3 regions of the Mesorhizobium sp. WSM4808 genome follow, and region 1 is predicted to be linked to each of the others. Evidence: predicted binding sites of a transcription regulator. Region 1 holds the regulator's gene; each other region holds the start of a gene.

Region 1 (7,394 bases):
ACATGCAGCCCAATCCAGATGACCAGCAGCGCGCCGATCATGCCGAGCATGCGGGTGTCGATCTCGGTCGCCTTCAGGAACCGGGCGACGGCGCCGAGTTCCGACGCGCGCGCCGTATCGGTCTGCGGGTTTGACGTCGTATCGGTCATGGTTTCCTCCCACCGGCTGGCCGTCTGGCGCGCATGCCGGAGCCCAGCCTAGAAGCTATCCGCATGATGCGGAAACAGAATTCTTTGAGAAAACGCCGCGGCTTTTGGGCCGCGGCGTTCAGATATTTCAAAGTGGTACGGATCAGTTACAGGCCGCCACGGTGCCGGCGGCGACACCCGCGCAGACTTCGTCCTTCTTGATCCATCCGGCGTCGATGACGACGTTGAGATTGTCCTTGGTGATGGCAACCGGGGTCAGGAACAGCGACTTGACGGTGTTCCCGCCTGGCGTCGTGAAGTCCTTGGCGCCGGCGATGTCGCTCGTCTTCTTGCCGTCGGCGAGCTGCGAAGCGATCTCTGCAGCGTTCTTGCCCAGTTCGCGCGCGTCCTTCCACACCGACACGGTCTGCGTGCCGAGGGCGATGCGGTTCAGCGCGGCGTGGTCGCCGTCCTGACCCGAGACCGGCACGGTGCCGGCCAAGCCTTGAGCCGTCAGCGCCGCGACGACGCCACCGGCAGTGCCGTCATTGGCCGCGACCACCGCGTCGACCTTGTTGTCGTTGGCGGTCAGGAACTGTTCCATGTTCTTCTGGGCGTTGGCGGGCAGCCAGCCATCCGTGTAGGCTTCGCCGACATTCTTGATCTTGCCGCTGTCGATGGCTTCCTTGAGCACTTCCATCGAGCCCGAGAACAGGAAGTCGGCATTGGGATCGGCACCGGAGCCCTTGATGAAGACGTAGTTGCCTTCCGGCTTGACCTTGAACACTTCGCGGGCCTGCATGCGGCCGACTTCCTTGTTGTCGAAGGTCAGATAGAAGACGTCCTTGTTCTCGATCAGCCGGTCATAGCCGACGACCGGAATGCCTTCGTCCAGCGCCTTCTGCACGGCCGGGCCGATGGCCGAAGCGTCCTGCGCCAGGATGATCAGGGAATTAGCGCCCTGCGAGATCAGGCTTTCGACATCGGTAAGCTGCTTGCCGGGATTGGACTGCGCATCGGCGGAGATGTACTTGTCGCCGGCGGCCTCGATCGCCGTCTTCATGGCGGCTTCGTCGGTCTTCCAGCGTTCTTCCTGGAAGTTGGACCACGAAACGCCGACAACCTTGTCCTTCGCCTGCGCGACAGACGCGAGCGTCAGCGACATGGCGGCACCCGCCAGGATGGCGGCCGTGAATCTTTTCATATTATCCTCCCTGCGCCGCGTATGGCGCGACCAAACTGACCCGAGGGCCGGCACAGAGGCTCTATTTTTTCGAGCCTCGAAAAAATACTGGGCCAACGCCCGAACGCTGTCAACATCGATTCTGATGGATTTTGATGTCATTTCGAGTTTTTTTCGAGTCTCGGAATAAATAAATGACACGGCCTGCAGCTTCTGCCAGTATTTACCGGCGTCACCGACAGCGTTCCAGGGGCAGGAGGAACCGCGGCGACCGGGAGGATATGAAAGAACATGTCGGTCGGAATCCGCCACGACGATCTGCGCCGCCGCAACCGCGCCATGGTGATCGCGGCAGTGCGCCGCGCCGGACGGCCGTCGCGAACCGAGATCGCCGCGACCACAAGCCTCAGCCATTCGACCATCTCGGCGATTTCATCCGACCTGATCGTCGAAGGCATCCTGACCGAAAGCAAGCCGAGCGAGGCCGGCTCGCTCAAACGCGGCCGGCCGCAGGTCGGCCTCAGTCTCAATCCGGAAGCGGCCGCGGTAATGACCGTGGTGCTGTCGCTGAACTTCCTCTCCGTCGCCGTCATCGACTATGCCGGCCAGGTAATATCCGAGGAACAGCGCCGGCTGGACACGCTGACGATGTCGCGCGAGTCGCTGATCGGGGAATGCACGGCCATCGTGCGGCGCCGCCTGGCAGATCCCGATCTGGACGTGCGCAGCATCGCCCGCATCGCGCTGGCCATCCAGGGCATCACCGACACCCGTGCCCGCGCCATGCTGTGGTCGCCGATCACGCCGCACACCGACATCGCCTTCGCTGACATATTCGAAGACGAGTTCGGCATCCCTGCCATAATGGAGAACGACTGCAACATGATGGCGGTGGCGCTGCGCTGGCGCGACCCCGATCGTTACCGCGACGATTTCATCGCTATCCTTTTGTCGCACGGCATCGGCATGGGACTGGTGCTGAAGGGCGAATTGTTCACCGGCACCCATTCTTCGGGCGGCGAATTCGGCCACATGATCCATCGGCCGAACGGCGCGCTATGTCGCTGCGGACGGCGCGGCTGCGTCGAAGCCTATGCGGGCAATTACGCCATATGGCGCAACGCCAGGCAGATGGGCGAGGATGCAGAACCCGTTGCCGATGTCAGCGACGCCGACATGCGCGCCCTGGCTGCCGCGGCCCGCGAAGGTGACGGACCCGAACGGGAAGCCTATCGCAAGGCCGGCGAAGCGCTCGGCTACGGCCTCGGCAGCCTGTTCGCGCTGATCGATCCGGCGCCGGTCGCCATGGTCGGTGTCAGCGCCGCCGCCTTCGACCTGATCGAGCCGGCATTGCGGCAAGCGATTGCCCAGACCGCCGGCGGCCAGCATTCCAAATCGATTTCCTTCGACACCGAGCCGAACGAACTGCCGCTGATCCGCGAGGGCTGCGCCATGCGGGCGCTGATCTTCGTCGATCAGGAGATTTTTGCGCCGGGCGTGCAGGCGAGATCCGGTTTCGGCGGCAAGAACGTGGCGTGAGTTCAAACGAGGGAGTTCAGTCCTCTCGGATGGCGTATCCGGCCCCACGGATCGTGCGGATGACATCAGGCATACGGCCATTGTTGACCGCCTTGCGCAGCCGGCCGACATGCACGTCGACCGTGCGCTCGTCGATGTAGATCGTCTCGCCCCAGACATTGTCGAGCAGCTGGCTGCGCGAGAACACGCGGCCTGGATGGCGCATCATGAATTCGAGCAGGCGGAATTCCGTCGGCCCAAGCCGGATCTCGCTCTTCTTGCGATAGACACGGTGCGACTCGCGATCGAGCACGATATCGCCGACCTTTAGCACGCTGGACAGCACTTCCGGCTTGGCCCGGCGCAGCAGCGCCTTGACCCTGGCCATGAACTCCGGCGTCGAGAAGGGCTTGACCAGATAGTCGTCGGCGCCGGTCGACAGGCCGCGCACGCGGTCGCTTTCCTCGCCTCGCGCGGTCAGCATGATGATCGGCAGCCGCTCGGTCTCGGGACGCATTCGCAGGCGCCGGCAGAGTTCGATGCCCGAAACCGCAGGCACCATCCAGTCGAGCACCAGAAGATCGGGAACGTTCTCCTGCAGCCGGATTTCGGCCTCGTCGCCGCGCGTCACCACCTCGACCTGGTAACCTTCGGATTCAAGATTGTAGCGGAGCAGCACGCCTAGCGGCTCCTCATCCTCCACCACCATGATGCGTGGTGCGATCATCGGCTGGTCACCCCTGTTATGCCGCTGGCGCGGACATTGCCGTCTCGTCCTGCTTCGGACGATTGGCTGGCAGCTGCGTGCCGGTCAAAACATAGTAGGCATTTTCGGCGATGTTGGTCACGTGGTCGCCGATCCGCTCGAGGTTCTTGGCGCAAAACAACAGGTGCGTGCACGCCGTGATGTTGCGGGGATCTTCCATCATGTAGGTCAGCAGCTCGCGGAATACCGAGGTGTATTTGACGTCGATGCGTTCATCATTGTTTCTGAGCGTGGCAAGCGCAGCCGCGTCAGCGGCGGCATACTCGTCGACGACCCCCTGCACCTGGATCAGCACCAGCTGCGCCATCGCGTCGATCGAATGCGAAAGATCGTGCGGCGTGACGCTCAGCCCGACAGTGCCGACGCGCTTGGCGATGTTCTTGGCAAGGTCGCCGATGCGCTCGAGGTCGCCGGCCATGCGGATCGAACCGACCACCGCACGCAGATCGTTGGCCATTGGCTGGCGCTTGGCGATCAGCGTGATGGCGCGATCGTCCAGCTCGCGCTGGCGGGCATCCATGATGGCATCGTCGGAAACCACGCGCTGCGCCAGCGCATTGTCCGAATTGAGCAAAGCCTTGGTCGAGCCACTGACCATCGAGCGGGCGAGATCGCCCATGTCGCGGATCAGCTGGCTGATCTGCTCCAGATCTTCATCGAAAGATGCAACGGTATGTTCACCCATGATCTTCGTCCCTCATATGCCCGAGTTCAGCCGAACCGGCCGGTGATGTAGTCCTGGGTGCGTTTGTCGTCGGGGGTGGTGAACATCTTGTCGGTGGCGCCCTCCTCGACCAGATAGCCTAGATGGAACATCGCGGTGCGCTGCGACACGCGCGCTGCCTGCTGCATCGAATGGGTGACGATGACGATCGTATAGTTCTGGCGCAGTTCGTCGATCAGTTCCTCGACGCGAGCAGTCGCGATCGGGTCGAGCGCCGAACACGGTTCGTCCATCAGGATCACCTCGGGCGACACGGCGATGGCGCGTGCAATGCACAGACGCTGCTGCTGGCCACCGGAAAGACCCGTGCCAGGTTCCTGCAAACGGTCCTTCACCTCGTTCCAGATTGCCGCCTTCTTCAGGCTCGACTCGACGATCTGATCCATGTCGGCCTTGCGCTTGGCCAATCCGTGGATGCGCGGGCCATAGGCGACGTTCTCGTAGATCGACTTGGGGAACGGATTGGGTTTCTGAAACACCATGCCGACGCGCGCCCTGAGTTCGACGACATCGATGTTCTTGTCGTAGATGTCTTCTTCGTCGAGCGTTATCTTGCCGGTTACCCGCGCGGAATCGATGGTGTCGTTCATGCGGTTGAGGCAACGCAGGAAGGTCGACTTGCCGCAGCCGGAGGGCCCGATCAGCGCCGTCACCTGATTCAGGCGGACGTCGAGATTGACATCGAACAGCGCCTGCTTCTCGCCATAGAACACGCCGACCTTGTCGCCGCGCATTTTGATCACTTCGTTCGACTTGGCGTTCATCTTATCGCCCACTGCGTTTTCAAGCGACTGTTCGGTCATGATGTTCATACCAAAATGCCTTTTTTCTACCAGCGCCGCTCGAACCGACGCCGAAGCACGATCGCGGTGATGTTCATGGCCATGAGGAAAACGAGGAGGATGATGATCGCGCCCGACATGCGCTCGACGAAGGCGCGTTCGGCCTCGTTCGCCCACATATAGATCTGCACCGGCAGCGCGGTGGCCGGATCGAAAGGCGTCGTCGGTGGATCGGCGACGAAGGCTACCATGCCGATCAAGAGCAGCGGCGCGGTTTCGCCGAGCGCACGCGCTAGACCGATGATGGTGCCGGTGAGGATGCCGGGTGCGGCAAGCGGCAGGATGTGCTGGAACACCATCTGCATCTTGGAGGCGCCAAGACCGAGAGCCGCCGAGCGAATCGACGGCGGCACCGCGGCAAGTGCGGCGCGCGTCGCGATGATGATCGTCGGCAGCGTCATCAGTGTCAGCACCAGGCCGCCGACGAAAGCGGCGGAACGCGGCATGCCCAGGAAATTGATGAACACCGCGAGGCCGAGCAAGCCGAAGACGATTGACGGCACCGCTGCCAGATTGTTGATGTTGACCTCGATAAGGTCGGTGAAACGGTTCTTCTTGGCAAACTCCTCCAGATAGATGGAGGCGGCGACGCCGATCGGCAGCGCCAGGAGCAACACGATTACCATCATATAAAACGAGCCGATGATCGCCACGCCCATGCCCGAGGTTTCCGGGCGGCTGGAGGCGCCGTAGGTGAACAGGCCGCTGTTGAAGTGCTCGGCCATCGCGCCCTCGGTCTTGAGCTTGTTCATCCAGGTGATCTGCTGGTCCGAGACCTTGCGTCGCGCTTCCTCGACACTGAGGTCGATCTGGCCCTTGAAAGCCGAGTCGAGATTGGCGGCGGCGAGGATGTTGACGTTGCGTGTCGTGCCGATCACGGACGGATCGGCGGCAACGATGTCGCGCAACTGGACGCGGGCGCCTTCCGACAGGAAGCCCTTGAGCTTCTGGATCATCGGCTTGTCATCAGGAGAGATGCCGAGCTTGGCCACAAGCGCGTTTTCGGCGAGCTTGGGATAATTTGCCTTGATCAGAACGCTCGGATCGGTTGCACGCTTGCCGGAAGGATCGATCACTTTCTCGTCGAACGAGATCGGCAGTGATACCGTCGTCTGCCAGAAGGCGGTGTAGCCTTTCGAGACGATGGTGATCAGCATGATTGCCAGGAACGCCAGGCCTACGGAAATCGCCACGACGCCATAGATGCGGAAACGGCGTTCGGCGGCGTAACGGGCCTTCAGGCCGATGTCGCGGCGCGGATGGGCCGCCGCCCTGACCATCGTATCCATGGAAATGTCGGTCATTCGTACTGCTCCCGATATTTGCGCACGATGTAGAGCGCGACGATGTTCATCACCAACGTCAGCGCGAACAGCGTCAGGCCGAGCGCGAAGGCGACCAGCGTCTGCGGCGAATTGAACTCGAGGTCGCCGGTGAGCTGGTTGACGATCTTGACGGTGATGGTCGTCATCGCCTCGAACGGGTTGATGGTGAGGTTGGCGGCGACGCCCGCCGCCAGCACGACAATCATCGTTTCGCCGATGGCGCGCGAGGCGGTCAGCAGGATGGCGCCGACGATGCCGGGCAGTGCAGCCGGCAGGATCACCCGCTTGATCGTCTCGGAGCGGGTCGCGCCGAGGCCAAGCGACCCGTCGCGCATGGCGCGCGGCACCGCGGTTATGATGTCGTCCGAGAGAGAGGACACGACCGGGATCAGCATGACGCCCATCACCAGGCCGGCGGTGAAGATGCTCTGGCCCTGGATGAAGGGCGAACCGCCGGTCAGCGCCGCGGACAGGTCGCGCAGGAATGGCCCAAGCGTGACGACGGCGAAGATGCCGTAGACGATGGTCGGTATGCCGGCCAGAAGTTCAAGCGCCGGCTTGACCACCGAGCGCACCTTGGGCGTTGCGTATTCGGCCATGTAGACAGCCGACATCAGCCCGACCGGCACCGCAACCAGCAGCGCGACGGCGGCGATGTAGAGCGTGCCCGCAAGAAGCGGGATCAGGCCGAACTGACCCTGGCTGCCGCCCGAACCGGCAGCGGCAAAACGCGGATCCCAGACGGTGCCGAAGAAGAAACTCATCGGCGAGACGCTTTCGAAAAAGGTGATCGTCTGGAACAGCATCGAAAGCACGATGCCGATGGTGGTCAGGATGGCGATGGTGGAGGCGGCAAGCAGCCCCCACAGCATCAGCCTCTCGACATTGTTGCGTGCCCTGGCGCGCGG
Region 2 (7,394 bases), on a different contig from region 1:
GTCTTCGCACCTTGGCGATCTCGACATCACCCGCAATGACGCTTTCAACCGCTATTTCCAGGCCAATATCGTCGGTCATGGCGAGCTCGGCAATGCGCAGGCGACGTTGACTGTCGACAAGGGCGTCAACTTCGTCAAGACAAAGGCGGTTGCCTCGGCGGACGTCAATCTCAACTTCGCCTTCCTGTTCGGCGACAGCAAGCACATCGTGGTCGATGCCTCGGCGGTCGAATCGAACAACCAGCTCGAAGTCGTGCTGGTGCTGGACAACACCGGCTCGATGGCCGGAGCGCGTATGACGGCGCTGAGGACGGCGACAAAATCGTTGCTCGACACGCTCGAAGGGGCGAAATCGCCGACGCGCAAGATCCGCGCCTCGCTGGTTCCATTCGTAACCGCCGTCAACGTCAATGGCGACGGCTTCGACCCGTCCTGAATCGACATGGACGGCAAGTCCTCAACCAACGGCGTCAATTTTCCCGTCATCGACGGCAAGCGGCCGAACCACATGGCGCTTTTCAAACAGCTCAAGAAGACCGGATGGACCGATGCCGGATGGAATGGCACCGGATGGAAGGGTTGTGTCGAGGCACGGCCAGGCGCTTACAATATCTCCGACACGCCACCCGACACGGCCAAGCCCGACACGCTGTTCGTGCCGTACTTTGCGCCGGATGATCCCGAAGACGCCCAAAAGCCGTCTGGCTCCTATGGCAATTCGGATAAATACTACAACAACTCCTATCTCAACGATGTCAGCGACAAAACCAGGCTTGCCCAGTCGGGCATCAACATCCTGGGCATCGATCTCAGCAACCTGCTCGGCAATCTCATCGAACTTCTGTCGCCCGATGACAGGGCTGCCAGGGAAAAGATTGCCAAATATGTTGCGCCCGCCAAGGAATTCATCACCGAGATCGGCTCTCCCATCACTATCGGCCCGAACCGTGCGTGTCCGACCCCGGTGGTCCGTCGGCTGTTGGCTGGCGCCATAGACGACGTTCTCGCCGTCGGTGAGCAACAGCACGATCTTGCTGATACCGGGCGTCTTCCACGGCGCCCCATCGGTGTAGGGCGCGGCGGGCGACAGCACCCGCATACCCCATGACAGGCCCTCGGAGACGTTGGTGCCCGAACCGTTCCACTCGGTCATCTGACTGGCAGCCTTGCGCAGCTTGTCGAAATCGTCGGTCAGGGGCCGAAATCTGACTACACATCGTATGGTTATCTGGCCGGCGGCCGTTTCGGATCGGATAACCAGACGACCGCTGCGCGCAATGTCGACGGCTGGACCAAAAACGTTTGCACGCAATTGAAGAACGAGGGCGTGCAAATCTACACCATGGTGCTGCAATCCGACACCGCAGCCAACCGCGCGCTTTACAGCGCCTGCGCTTCTGATCCGAGCGGCTATTATGCAGTCAACGATCCGACCAAATTGCCGGACGTTTTCCAGCAGATCGCCAACAAGTTCTCGAAGCTGCAATTGACGAACTGAACGCGCGATCCGACACAGACGAGCCTGAGGGATCGTTGGGCTCAACTCGTATGGGCGACAACTTTGTCCTTGTCGACCGTTTCGGGGAAGAAGTCGGGCGCCGCGTGGCGTTTGCCGAACATCATATCATACTGAAGCAGGCGGAAATCGCGGATCGCCGGATCGATCTCCTTCTGCCGCGCCCAATCGGGCGTGGCTTCGCCAGCCGGCGTCAGCAGAAGATTGCGGTCGACGACACGGTAGCGTTCGCTCATCTCGCCCAGGAAGCCGGTGTAGTATGGATGGCTGATCCCGGCCGTTTTCAGGATATGATAGGGCAGGAAGGCTGGGCTGACGGCACCCATCTGCTCAGCCGGCCCGGTGCGGTTCGACCAGATGACCAGCGGCGTCTCGTGATGCTCGAGAGCAGCCTCGGGCGACGCTTCCTTGCGCGGCGCGACATTATCCTTGAGGAAGCCGGTTTCGACATAGACCGGCCCCAGCGGCGGCAGATGGTCGCCGAAGAAGGCGATTACGGTGGGGCGGGAGCGTTTCTTGGCCCATTCGACGAGGCGTTCGAGGCCGCGATCGGCATCGGCTGAGCCCTCGGCGTAGCTGAGTAGCGATTCGCGCGCCCACTGGCTGATCGGCGCCTGCACCCTATGCGTGGGATTGTAATAGCGGTTCGGCTCGTAGGGACCGTGGTTTTGCAGGCTGACCGCAAAGAAGAACACCGGCTCGTCGCTGGCGTCGGCCTCGCTGATGATCTCGTCGGTCATCGCCGCATCCGATGCCAGTGGCCCGCGCTTTTGCATTGGCGGCAGCGTCTCTTCCGACTTGAAATCGTTGAAGCCGAAATCGGCATAGACCGCGCCACGGTTCCAGAACCAGTTGGTGCCGGGATGGATGGCGCTCGCCCGGTAACCCTGGCTCTTCAGGAAGGTCGCGAGCGAAGGGGTCGGCGTGCGCACATATTGCTGATAGGGGATGCTGCCTGCCGGCAGGAACGCGTTGGAGAAGCCGGTCAGCGCCTCGAACTCGATATTGGCGGTCATGCCGCCGAACTCCGGCGAGAACATCGAGCCCGAGCGCAGCGCCCGCACATTGGGGATTGGATCTGGCGTGATGGTGACGCCAGGCAACTTGGTCGGATCCCAGAAGGATTCGCTCATGACGATGATGATGTCCGGCTTCTCGGCCGGCACCGAGGCGGTCACATCAGGCCTGGCTATCGCTGCGATCGCCTTGTCGGAATAGCCCGGCGGCGCCGAGACATGCGCCATCGGCACGTTGAGGGCAAAGGCCAGCGCAAAGCCGTTGGAGGCATAGTTTTCCTTCTGGTCCCACATGATCGGGATGATCTGCAGCCGATCCCTGGTCCAGGAGAAGGTGGCGTAGTCCATGATCGAAACGAAGAAGGCGAGCAGCGGCACTGCCAGCGTCAGCCGCGCAAGGCGCCCCTTGCGGCTGAGTGCGGGAACCTTGCGGCGCCATAACCGCCAGCCGTAGACGAGCAGCGACAGGCCGGCGACGATGCCGACGACCATGGCAAGCGCGGTCATCGGCCGTTCGCGTACCAAAAGCGGCAGCAGCGCGAAGATCTGGCGGGCATAGAGGAAATCGGTCGGATAGAGCGGATCGCCGAGATAGTGCGACTTCTGGTGACCGACGAAAGCAAGCGACAAGGTCAGCGGCGCGACGATCATCAGGCTCTGGTGGCTGCGGCCGAGCACCGCATCGAAGCCGATCAGGAGCAGCGCAAACACGACGATGGTGGTCCAGCCCGGCTTGAACGGCTGAAGGAAGAAGGAGATGGTTCCGGCAAAGTCGCCGCGCACGATCAGTTCGATGGCAAACACCAGGATAGCGGCAATCGCCAGGCTGATCAGCCCATAGCGCACGACCGGCCATCTCCTGCCCGGCAGATAGCCGGTGGAAGGGTCGTCTTCCAGGAACTGTGGCGCGGCCTTGCCGGTGCGTTTGTAACTCTTTGCCACTTTAACTTCCCCACCCAGCGACAAGCACGTCACTCGATTGTCATGGAATTGTCACGCAAAGCTAGCGCCTGTAACGGAAATAAGAAGAGCCAGCAAACGAATCGTGAGCGGTTTTCATCAGGAGTGATCGCCAAAAACCCTTTCGCAACAGGCACTCGGCGGACGAGGCTGCCCTCGGGCAGGGTCGAACCGGGCTTGACTTGGCGCCCCGCCATGCGTCACAGGCAAGAAAAACCCGTCTTCAGGCAAGCAAAACCAGCCCTTGGGAGCCCTCGCATGGCCGTTGCATTCACCTTTCCCGGACAAGGCAGCCAGGCGGTCGGCATGGGCAAGGATCTCGCCGACGCCTTCCCCGAAGCGCGCAGGGTCTTCCAGGAAGTCGACGATGCGCTCGGCGAAAATCTGTCGAAGCTGATCTGGGAAGGGCCGGAAGAGACGTTGACGCTGACCGCCAACGCGCAGCCGGCGCTGATGGCGGTGTCGCTGGCCGCGATCCGGGCGCTGGAATCGCGCGGCTTCTCGCTGAAAGGCAAGATCGCCTATGTCGCCGGTCATTCGCTGGGCGAATATTCGGCGTTGGCCGCTGCCGGCTTCGTTTCGGTTGCCGATGCCGCCCGGTTGCTGCGCATACGCGGCAATGCCATGCAGGCGGCGGTGCCGGCCGGCGAGGGCGCCATGGCGGCGATCATCGGATTGGAACAGGCCGATGTCGAAGCCGCTTGCGCGGAAGCCGCCAAAGGCTCTGTCTGCCAGATCGCCAACGACAATGGCGGTGGCCAACTGGTCATCTCCGGCGCCAAGGCCGCGGTCGAACTGGCCGCGAAACTGTGCACCGAGAAAGGCGCCAAACGCGCGCTGATGCTGCAGGTGTCCGCGCCCTTCCATTCCGCGCTGATGGCGCCGGCCGCGAACGTCATGCGCGAAGCCCTGGCCGGCGTGGCAAAGAACGCGCCGGTGGTTCCCGTGCTCTCCAATGTCACGGTCAGCCCGACCAGCGATCCAGACGAGATCGCCCGCCGCCTGGTCGAACAGATAACCGGCCGCGTGCGTTGGCGCGAGACGGTGGAATGGTTCGGCGCAAACGGCGTCACCACGCTTTACGAGATCGGCGCCGGCAAGGTGCTTTCAGGATTGGCGCGGCGCATCAACCGCGATGTCGCCACCGCGTCGGTCGGCACCGCGGCTGACGTCGAGGCGGCCATGGCGGCGCTTGCATAAAGCGTCATTTGATCCCATCCCTGTAAAGGGTGTTCTCTTCTCAATCAGGAGACAAAAATGTTCGAATTGACTGGCCGCAAGGCGCTCGTCACCGGCGCATCCGGCGGCATCGGCGAGGCGATCGCCAGGATGTTGCATGCGCAGGGCGCGATCGTCGGCCTGCATGGCACCCGCGTCGAGAAACTGGAAGCGCTGGCTAGCGAGCTTGGCGACCGGGTCAAGCTGTTCCCGGCCAATTTGTCCAACCGTGAGGAGGTCAAGGCGCTCGGCCAGAAAGCCGAAGCCGATCTCGAAGGCGTCGACATCCTGGTCAACAACGCCGGCATCACCAAGGACGGCCTGTTCGTGCGCATGTCGGATGCCGACTGGGACAGCGTGCTCGAGGTCAACCTGACCGCCGTGTTCAGGCTGACCCGCGAACTCACCCACCCGATGATGCGCCGCCGCCATGGCCGCATCATCAACATCACCTCGGTGGTCGGCATCACCGGCAATCCCGGCCAGACCAATTACTGCGCCTCAAAGGCCGGCATGATCGGCTTCTCCAAATCGCTGGCACAGGAGATCGCCACCCGCAACATCACCGTCAACTGCGTCGCCCCGGGCTTCATCGAATCGGCGATGACCGACAAGCTCAACGACAAGCAGAAAGAGGCGATCATGGCGGCGATCCCGACGCGGCGCATGGGCACCAGCGTTGAAGTCGCGTCCGCCGTCGCTTATCTCGCCTCCAACGAAGCCGCCTACGTCACTGGCCAGACCATCCACGTAAATGGCGGCATGGCTATGATTTGACGAGGTTCGGCAGCAACGCCGGCGGGTTGTGAAAAGAGACCATTTCGGCTTGGACCTCAGCTATTTTTCGTGTAATGCGGCCCGCAACCCGGCGGTTCGGGCAAAAACCGGTCCGTAGTCGTTGCGTTTCCGGCAGGACCATCTTTCAGCTTGATTAGCGGCATTCTGCCCGCTAACGAAGACAGACAAACAAAAGACGAGGATGCCCAAATGAGTGACACCGCAGAGCGCGTCAAGAAGATCGTCATCGAGCACCTTGGCGTCGATGCCGACAAAGTGACGGAGCAGGCGAGCTTCATCGATGATCTGGGCGCCGACAGCCTCGACACGGTCGAACTTGTCATGGCGTTCGAAGAAGAATTCGGCGTCGAGATTCCCGACGATGCGGCTGAGACCATCCTGACCGTTGGCGATGCCGTGAAGTACATCGACAAGGCTTCGGCCTGACGCTTTCCGCAGTCATCACCGGGGAGGACCTGCGATGAGGCGTGTCGTCGTCACGGGCCTTGGGTTGCTGTCGCCGTTCGGCATGGGCTTCGAGCACAGCTGGAAGGAACTTCTGACCGGCCGCAGCGCTGCCAAGCGCATCACTGAGTTCGAGGTGGAGGATCTTGCCTGCAAGATCGCCCACGTCATTCCGCGTGGTGACGGCAGCAATGCCACCTTCAATCCCGAGGCCGTGCTCGAGCCCAAGGAACTGCGCAAGATCGGCGACTTCATCCTTTACGGGATTGCCGCCGCCGACGAGGCGCTGAAGGATTCCGGCTGGGAACCCAAGACGCATGAAGAGCGGTGTGCCACCGGCGTCCTGATCGGCTCCGGCATCGGCGGCATCGAGGGCATCGCCGAGAACGCGATGATCCTCAAGGAGCGCGGCCCGCGCCGCATCAGCCCTTTCTTCATCCCGGGCCAGATCATCAATCTCGTCTCCGGGCAGGTTTCGATCCGGCACGGACTGAAAGGCCCGAACCATGCCGTCGTCACGGCCTGTTCGACCGGCGCGCACGCCATTGGCGATGCTGCCCGGTTGATCATGTGGGGCGATGCCGACGTGATGGTCGCCGGTGGCGCCGAAGCGCCGGTGACGCGGCTGTCGATCGCCGGCTTTGCCGCATGCCGGGCACTGTCGACGGAACGCAATGATTCGCCGCAAACGGCGTCGCGACCCTATGATCGCGACCGCGACGGCTTCGTTATGGGCGAGGGCGCCGGCGTTGTCGTGCTCGAGGAGCTCGAACATGCCAGGGCGCGCGGCGCCAAGATCTATGCCGAGGTGACGGGTTACGGTCTCACCGGCGACGCGCATCACATCACCGCGCCCGCCGAGGATGGCGATGGCGCCTTCCGTTGCATGACGGCGGCACTGAACCGGGCCAAGTTGACGCCGGCCGATGTCGACTACATCAACGCGCACGGCACCTCGACCATGGCCGACACGATCGAGCTCGGCGCGGTCGAGCGGCTTGTCGGCAATGCCGCATCGAAGATTTCGATGTCATCGACCAAGTCGTCGATCGGCCATCTGCTTGGGGCGGCGGGTGCCGCCGAAGCGATCTTCTCGATCCTTGCCATCAGGGACAATGTCGCGCCGCCGACCATCAACCTCGACAACCCGGAACGCGAAACCGCGATCGACCTGGTGCCGAACAAGCCGCGTGCCCGCCAGATCGACGTTGCGCTGTCCAATTCCTTCGGCTTTGGCGGGACCAACGCGTCGCTGGTCTTCCAGCGCTACAATGGCTGATCGTCCGGCTGCCGGGCGGCGCTTCGGCGTGCCGTCAATTTTGCCATATTCGCCCCTACTCTGCCGCTGGGGATTCGTTGGGCGATCAAACGGTAGGGCGAAATGAACACAAATCCGGCAGGCAACGGAGAATTCGGGCAACGGCCGCCGACATCCGGCCCGA
Region 3 (7,394 bases), on a different contig from region 1:
ACCGAACAGCTGGCCGCCAAATATCCGGGCCTCAAGCTGGTCGCCGATAAATATGCCGACGGCCAGGCCACCACCGGCCTCAACATCGCCACCGACCTGATCACCGCCAACCCGAACCTCAAGGGCATCTTCGCTTCCAACCTGATCATGGCGCAGGGCGTCGGCCAGGCTGTCGCGGAAAACAGCCTTGGCGGCAAGCTGGCGCTGGTCGGTTTCGACAGCGACGAGAAGCTGATCAAGTTCCTCAACGACGGCGTCATTTCCGCCCTCGTCGTCCAGGATCCGTACCGGATGGGCTATGACGGCATCAAGACCGCACTCGCCGCCTCCAAGGGCGAGAAGGTCGAAGCCAATGTCGACACCGGCGCCAATCTGGTGACCAAGGACAACATGAAAGACCCCAAGATCGACGCGCTGCTCAATCCGAAGCTCTGAGCCGTCGCATCCGCAATGGTCTCCGGGGCACCTCGCCCCGGAGACAAGCTGCCGCACAAACGGCTTGGCAATCCATAAGCGTAGGCTAGGCTGTTTTCGAGACATATCCTTGTCTCGCCGCGTGCCAATCGTGAGGCCAATCTGGGAGGATTGTCATGACATCGACGGCGCAGGAACTGCATCCGGCCCCTGTGCTGGAACCGGGGCGGACCATCCTCGAATTGCGCGGGCTGGAGAAGCGCTATCCCGGCACCCACGCGCTGAAGCCGGTCGACCTCGCCTTCAAGTCCGGTGAGATCCACGCCATCGTCGGCGAGAACGGCGCGGGCAAATCCACGCTCATCAAGCTTCTGACCGGCGTCATGCCGCGCACCTCCGGAGAGATCGCCTGGGAGGGCCAACCGGCCGCCCTGGCGGCGCCGCACGAGGCGATGGCGCTCGGCATCAATGCCGTGCACCAGGAAGTCGTGCTGTGCCGTCACCTGACGGTCGCCGCCAACATGTTCCTCGGCGAGGAGAATTCGCGTTTCGGCATCCTGCAGCAGCGCGCCATGGTCAGGCAGGCGCAGACGATCATCGACGACCTCGGCTTCGACCTGCCGGCGCATGTCACGCTTGGGGACCTGACCATCGGCCAGCAGCAGCTGATTGCTGCGGCCCGCGCCACCGTGCGCGGCACCAAATTCCTGATCTTCGACGAGCCGACCGCCTACCTCACCCGCAAGGAGGCCGACCAGCTCTTCACCTTGATCCGCCGGCTGAAGGGCGAAGGCGTGACGATCATCTACATCAGCCACCGCATGGAGGAAGTGTTCGAGCTCGCCGACCGTGTTTCCGTGCTGCGCGACGGCACGCTGGTCGGCACCCGCAACATCGCCGAGACCAACGATGCCGAACTGGTCAAGATGATGATCAACCGCTCGATCGAGCAGGTCTACCACAAGGAGCATTTCACGCCGGGCGCCGCCCTCATCGAGGCGAGGAACCTGTCCGGCAAGGGCTTCGAAAATGTCTCGATGACGGTCCGCGCCGGCGAGATCGTCGGACTCTATGGCCTGATCGGCGCCGGACGCAGCGAGTTCGTCACCACGCTTTACGGCCGCCACCGCAAATCCGCCGGCCATATCCTCTGGGAAGGCAAGGAGGTGCAGGTCAATTCCGAGCATGACGCGATCAAGCTCGGCATGGCGCTGGCGCCGGAAAGCCGCCGCGACCAGGGCCTCTGCATCAACCTGCCGGTCGGCTTCAACCTCAACCTGCCGATCTACAAGCGTATCTCGAACAATCTGCTGATTTCGAGCACGCAGGAGAAGACGCAAGCCGATCGCCAGATCGCCGATCTGCGCATCAAGACACCGACGCGCGGCGCGCTGGCATCCAGCCTGTCGGGCGGCAACCAGCAGAAGATCGTCATCGGCAAATGGCTGGCGCACGGCGCCAAGCTGTTCATCTTCGACGAACCGACGGTCGGCGTCGATGTCGGCACCAAGGCCGAGATCTACCGCCTGTTCAGCGCACTTTTGTCAAAGGGCGCCGGCATCATCCTGATCTCGTCCTATCTGCCGGAAGTCTATGAACTCGCCGACACGCTGCATGTGTTCCGGCGCGGCAAACTGGTGGCGACGCACGGTTTTCACGCCGCCAGCCACGAGGATATTCTCACTCAGGCGCTCGCCGAGAAACAAGAAAAGCTGGGAGGACAGATATGAGCACCGAGGCGATCGCCGTCGAAAAACCGAAGCGCAACTACAACGTCCTGTTTGGGCTGACGCTTTTGGCGCTGCTGGTTCTGCTCTGGATTCTTCTCTCCGTGGCGACGACGAGCTTCGCCTCCGCCAACAACATGGCCAATCTCTTGCGCCAGGGCTCGATGATCGCCATCATGGCGGTCGGCCAGACCTTCGTCATCATCACCGGCGGCATCGACCTGTCGGTCGGCGCCGTGGTCGGTTTCGCCACGGTGGTCGTGGCCATGATGATCAATGCCGGCTTCCCCATCTGGCTCGCCATTCTGGTGACGCTGCTGGTCGGCGTCGCCATCGGCATGTTCCACGGCTTCGGCATCGTCAAGATGGGCCTGCCACCCTTCATCATCACGCTGGCAACGCTGACCTCGCTGCGCGGCATCGGCCTTTTGATGACCAACGGCAATTCGATCAACATCAACAGCGACACCTTCACCGCCTTCTCGCGCAATTCCTTCATCGGCATCCCCAACCTGTTCTGGATGGTGATCCTGGTCGGCATTCCAGCCTATATCTTCCTGCACCACAGCCGCTGGGGCCGATACCTTTTTTCGGTCGGCTCCAACGCCGAGGCTTCGCGTCTGTCCGGCGTCAATGTCCAGCGCACCATCTACATGGCCTACACGCTGTCGGGCCTGTGCGCCGCCTTTGTCGGCGTGCTGCTGGCCGCCCGCATCGGCATCGGCAACCCGACGCAGGCCGAGGGCTGGGAGCTGCAGGCGATCGCGTCTTCCGTCATCGGCGGCACCTCGCTGTTCGGCGCGGTCGGCTCCGTGCATGGGCCGCTGCTCGGCGCCTTCATCCTGGCCACCATCAACAACGGCGCCAACCTGCTCAACGTCAACTCGTTCTGGCAGCGCATCATCACCGGCGCGCTGATCATCATCATCGTCTACTTCGACGGCCTGCGCCGCCGCGGCAAGTAGCGATCCCGCAATCAACCGCCGGCCCGCCACACCAACGGGCCGGCGATTTCATGACTGGATTAGCGCATGAAAGCCGTCCTCTGCCGTTCGCCCGGCGATCTTGTCCTTGAAGACCGGCCCGCACCAGAGGCACCGCCTCCCGGCTGGGCGCTGGTGGCGGTCAGCCATGTCGGCATCTGCGGCACCGACTACCACATTTTCGAGGGCAAGCACCCGTTCCTCGCCTATCCCCGCATCATGGGCCATGAGGTGTCGGGAACGATCGTCGAGACCGGCGACGGCGTCGATCTTGCCGTTGGTGAGCCCGTGGTGATCAACCCCTATCTTTCCTGCGGCAAGTGCATCGCCTGCCGGCACGGCAAGCCCAATTGCTGCGTCAGGATCGAGGTGCTGGGCGTGCATCGCGACGGCGCCATGTGCGAACGGATCCTGGTGCCGGCGCAAAATCTCTATCCGGCCAACGGCCTGTCGCTGGCCGACGCCGCCGCAGTCGAGTTCCTGGCCATCGGAGCGCATGCCGTGCGGCGCGCCCGCGCCGACCCCGGCGCCCGCACGCTGGTCATCGGCGCCGGCCCGATCGGGCTCGGCACCGCCATCTTCGCCCGCATCGCCGAACTCGACGTGACGCTGCTCGACATGAGCAGTGAAAGGCTCGCCTTCGCCGCAAATGAGCTTGGTTTCCAGACCCTCGACGGCTCGCGCGGCGCGGTGCCCGATCTGGTCAAGGAAGCAACATCAGGCGAAGGCTTCGATGTGGTCTTCGACGCCACCGGCAACACCCAGTCGGTGCAGTCGGCCTTTGCCCATGTCGCGCATGGCGGCACCTTGGTGCTGGTCTCTGTTGTCAAGGACGACATCAGCTTTTCCGATCCGGAATTCCACAAGCGCGAGATGACGCTGATCGGCAGCCGCAACGCCTTGCGCGCCGACTTCGATCACGTCGCCGCCTCGATCCGCAACGGCGCCGTTCCCCTGGCCAAGCTCGTTACACACCGCACCACACTCGCCGGCACGCCGCGCGATCTGGCTCGTTGGGCACATGAGAAATCGGGCCTGATCAAGGCTGTGATCGAGGTCGGATCATAACATGGCAGACGGCGAAGCCGGTCCGAATTGACGACGCCCGCGCAGGTCGACCCCCACTCCGTCTCGGCTTCGCCGAGCCACCTCTCCCCCGATCGACGGGGGAGAGGAATGGCGCGAGCTTAGCAAGGCGGGCTCCTTCCTCTCCCTCCGGAGGGGGGGAGAGGTGGCTCGGCGAAGCCGAGACGGAGTGGGGAAGGCGGTCCTCAAACGCCAAGTCGCTGAAAAATAAGCGCGACCGAGCTGTCCACTCCCTACAGCGCCGACAGCTTCAGCTCCACCCGTTCGGCCGGAAAGCGCGACTCGGAAAACTGGATCGGCTGGCCGTCCGGCGTGACGTTGACGGCAACCGTGACCAGCACGATGGCGCCCGGCTGCAGGTCGAGGTCGGCAAGGTCCGCCGCATCGGCATGGCGCGCCGACAGCACGGTCGATTGCCTGAGATAGTCGTCTATGCCGAACCGCGCCAGCGATGCGGTGATCGAGCCTGTTTCCGCCATCGCGGCATCGATGCCGGCAAAGCGCCGGGCCTCGAACCAGCCGGCAGCGCGCGACACCGGCCGTCCGTCGGCTTCGCCGCGCGTTTCCAGCCGCATCACATCGGCTCCCTTGGGAAGACCCAGTCCCTCGGCGACCCGCTGGCTGGCCGGCTCGACCGACGAGGCGAGCAGGACGATGTGCCGTTCCGTCGTCTGCCCTTGCAGCCCTGTCGAAAAGCGTGTGCGCGCCCCGATCGGATAGGACAGCCGCTTGCGCGACAGCACGAAGGTGCCGCGCCCCTGCTCGGCCCGCAGCACGCCTTCCCTTACAAGGGCTGATATGGCGTTGCGCACCGTGTGACGGTTGACGCCATAGCGTTCTGCCAGCGCCACCTCCGGCGGCAGCGCTGCATTCTCCGTGAAATCGCCGATGGCGATCGCATACAGGATCTTGTCGGCGATCTGCCGCCACAGCGAAACGCCACTGCGCCGCTCGATGCCGTCCGCTGACAGCTGCCCGACCTTCATTGCCCCCCACCTTCCAGCGCCCAGTCTTCTATCGCTGTCATCCACCCGTCATGGACACGCGCTAGATAATAGGTATAATTTGTATAGTTGTCTATATCAATAGACAAATTTAGCCACGAGGACGATAGCTTATGCGAGGACAGGAAGCCCGCGACCAGGCCGAGCGCAAGGCCGCCATGGCAACCCTTGCGCAATCCAGCGGCGATGACATCGTACGGCTCTGGAATGAGGCCGGACTGCCTTCGGACGCCGAGTTGCTGCGCGGCCCCGAAACCGGCCTTGTCACCCTGCGCGGCCGCATCGGCGGCGGCGGCGCCGCTTTCAATGTCGGCGAGGCGACCGTTACCCGCGCCACCGTCCGGCTGCCCTCCGGTCAGGTCGGCCATTGCTATGCGCTTGGCCGCGACAAGCAGAAGGCGAGGCTGGCGGCCATCGCCGACGCGCTGTGGCAGGACCCTGCCCGCCGCAATGGGGTCGAGACCGGGCTGATAGCGCCCCTGCGGTCGGCTCTGACCGCAGCGCATGAAAAACGCCGCGCCGAGACGGCGGCAACGAAGGTGGATTTCTTCACCATGGTTCGCGGAGAAGACTGATGGACATTGCAGCGCAATCGATCGAGGGCGGTTTCGCCGATCCGGTCTTCAATGCCCAGACCGTGTTCCGCGCCGTCATGGACGCAATGGCGCGGCCAGGCTCCGTGCAGCCGCTGCCGGCCTTCGCCCGCCCGCCGGCGCCGCTCTCGGCGACCGCCGGCGCCATCGCACTGGCGCTGTGCGACAACGACACCCCGCTCTGGCTCGACCAGGCCCTGCAAGCTTCCACCGCCATCAGATCCTGGCTTGGTTTCCATACTGGTGCGCCCTTGGCCAACACACCGGCCGATGCGCATTTCGCCTTCATCGCGGCCCCGGCCGAGATGATGTCGCTTGATGGTTTTTCGCAGGGCACGCAGGACTATCCCGACCGTTCGACCACGTTGATCCTGCAAGTCGGCGATCTCGTCTCCGGCACGCCGCTGTTGCTCGAAGGTCCCGGCATCGAAACCAGCGCCACGATCGCGCCGGCACAGATGCCGCGCCATTTCGTCGAGCAGTGGAAACAGAACATCAAGCGCTTTCCGCGTGGCGTCGACATCATCCTCGTCACATCAGGCGGCATTGCCTGCCTGCCGCGCACGACGCGCATCAAGACGATGGAGGCGTAAGATGTATGTCGCGGTAAAAGGTGGCGAAGCCGCAATCGCCAACGCCCACAGCCTGCTTGCCGACCGCCGCCGCGGCGACCGTTCGGTGCCGGCCCTTCGTCTCGACCAGATCGTCGAGCAGCTGGCGCTCGGCGTCGACCGGGTGATGAGCGAAGGCTCGCTCTACGACCGTGAACTGGCCGCGCTCGCCATCGTCCAGGCGCGCGGCGACATGATCGAGGCGATCTTCCTGGTGCGCGCCTACCGCACCACGCTGCCGCGCTTCGGCTACTCCAGGCCCATCGACACCGCCAACATGCTGGTCGAGCGGCGCGTATCGGCGACCTACAAGGACCTGCCCGGCGGCCAGTTGCTCGGGCCGACATTCGACTACACGCATCGGCTGCTCGATCCCGAGCTTGCCGCCGGCGCCGATGTCGCCGAGCCCTTGCTGCGCCAGACGGAAGCGCAAGCCATGCCGCGCGTCTCGGCGATCCTCGCCCGCGAAGGCTTGATCGAACCGGACGGCGACATGCCGCAGGACCATGTCCCCGGCGACATCACCCGCGAGCCGCTCGAATTCCCGATGGCGCGCGACATCCGCCTTCAGGCGCTGTCACGCGGCGATGAAGGTTTTCTGCTGGCGCTCGGCTATTCCACGCAGCGCGGCTATGCCCGCAACCATCCCTTCGTCGGCGAGATCCGCATCGGCGAGGTCGAGCTCGATCTCGACGTGCCCGAACTGCCCTTCGCTGTCCCGCTCGGCACTGTCCGGGTCACCGAATGCCAGATGGTCAACCAGTTCAAAGGCTCGGCCAAGGCGCCGCCGCAGTTCACCCGCGGCTACGGCCTGGTCTTCGGCCAGAGCGAGCGCAAGGCGATGGCGATGGCGCTCTGCGACCGGGCGCTGCGCGCGAAGGAGCTCGGCGAGGATGTCGTCGCCGCGGCCCAGGACGAGGAGTTCGTCATCTCACACTCAGACAATGTCCAGGCGACCGGCTTCGTCGAGCATCTG

What was found. The regulator PhoB, encoded in region 1, activates phosphate uptake and scavenging genes when phosphate is short. The targets are predictions, from matches to a motif close to TGTCATNNANCTGTCAT.
Region 2: the regulator PhoB is predicted to act here: its motif matches at 3,513-3,529, upstream of AC0L2U_RS03275 (LTA synthase family protein).
Region 3: the regulator PhoB is predicted to act here: its motif matches at 5,232-5,248, upstream of phnF (phosphonate metabolism transcriptional regulator PhnF).

Annotation. Positions count from the first base shown of each region.
Region 1 is NZ_JBVVQX010000010.1:207,154-214,547, reverse strand. Features, by position in the region: gene AC0L2U_RS19785 (sugar ABC transporter permease) at 1-149, opposite strand, end outside; gene xylF (D-xylose ABC transporter substrate-binding protein) at 292-1,332, opposite strand; gene AC0L2U_RS19775 (ROK family protein) at 1,603-2,850, shown strand; gene phoB (phosphate regulon transcriptional regulator PhoB) at 2,867-3,556, opposite strand; gene phoU (phosphate signaling complex protein PhoU) at 3,573-4,280, opposite strand; gene pstB (phosphate ABC transporter ATP-binding protein PstB) at 4,307-5,131, opposite strand; gene pstA (phosphate ABC transporter permease PstA) at 5,149-6,465, opposite strand; gene pstC (phosphate ABC transporter permease subunit PstC) at 6,462-7,394, opposite strand, start outside.
Region 2 is NZ_JBVVQX010000002.1:106,088-113,481, reverse strand. Features, by position in the region: gene AC0L2U_RS03290 (TadE/TadG family type IV pilus assembly protein) at 1-436, shown strand, start outside; gene AC0L2U_RS03285 (hypothetical protein) at 443-1,108, shown strand; gene AC0L2U_RS03280 (hypothetical protein) at 1,328-1,498, shown strand; gene AC0L2U_RS03275 (LTA synthase family protein) at 1,540-3,498, opposite strand; gene fabD (ACP S-malonyltransferase) at 3,751-4,692, shown strand; gene fabG (3-oxoacyl-[acyl-carrier-protein] reductase) at 4,750-5,487, shown strand; gene AC0L2U_RS03260 (acyl carrier protein) at 5,698-5,934, shown strand; gene fabF (beta-ketoacyl-ACP synthase II) at 5,969-7,231, shown strand; gene mltG (endolytic transglycosylase MltG) at 7,334-7,394, shown strand, end outside.
Region 3 is NZ_JBVVQX010000006.1:207,488-214,881, reverse strand. Features, by position in the region: gene AC0L2U_RS13430 (ABC transporter substrate-binding protein) at 1-435, shown strand, start outside; gene AC0L2U_RS13425 (sugar ABC transporter ATP-binding protein) at 591-2,144, shown strand; gene AC0L2U_RS13420 (ABC transporter permease) at 2,141-3,106, shown strand; gene AC0L2U_RS13415 (zinc-binding alcohol dehydrogenase family protein) at 3,173-4,192, shown strand; gene phnF (phosphonate metabolism transcriptional regulator PhnF) at 4,444-5,196, opposite strand; gene phnG (phosphonate C-P lyase system protein PhnG) at 5,328-5,789, shown strand; gene phnH (phosphonate C-P lyase system protein PhnH) at 5,789-6,400, shown strand; gene AC0L2U_RS13395 (carbon-phosphorus lyase complex subunit) at 6,402-7,394, shown strand, end outside.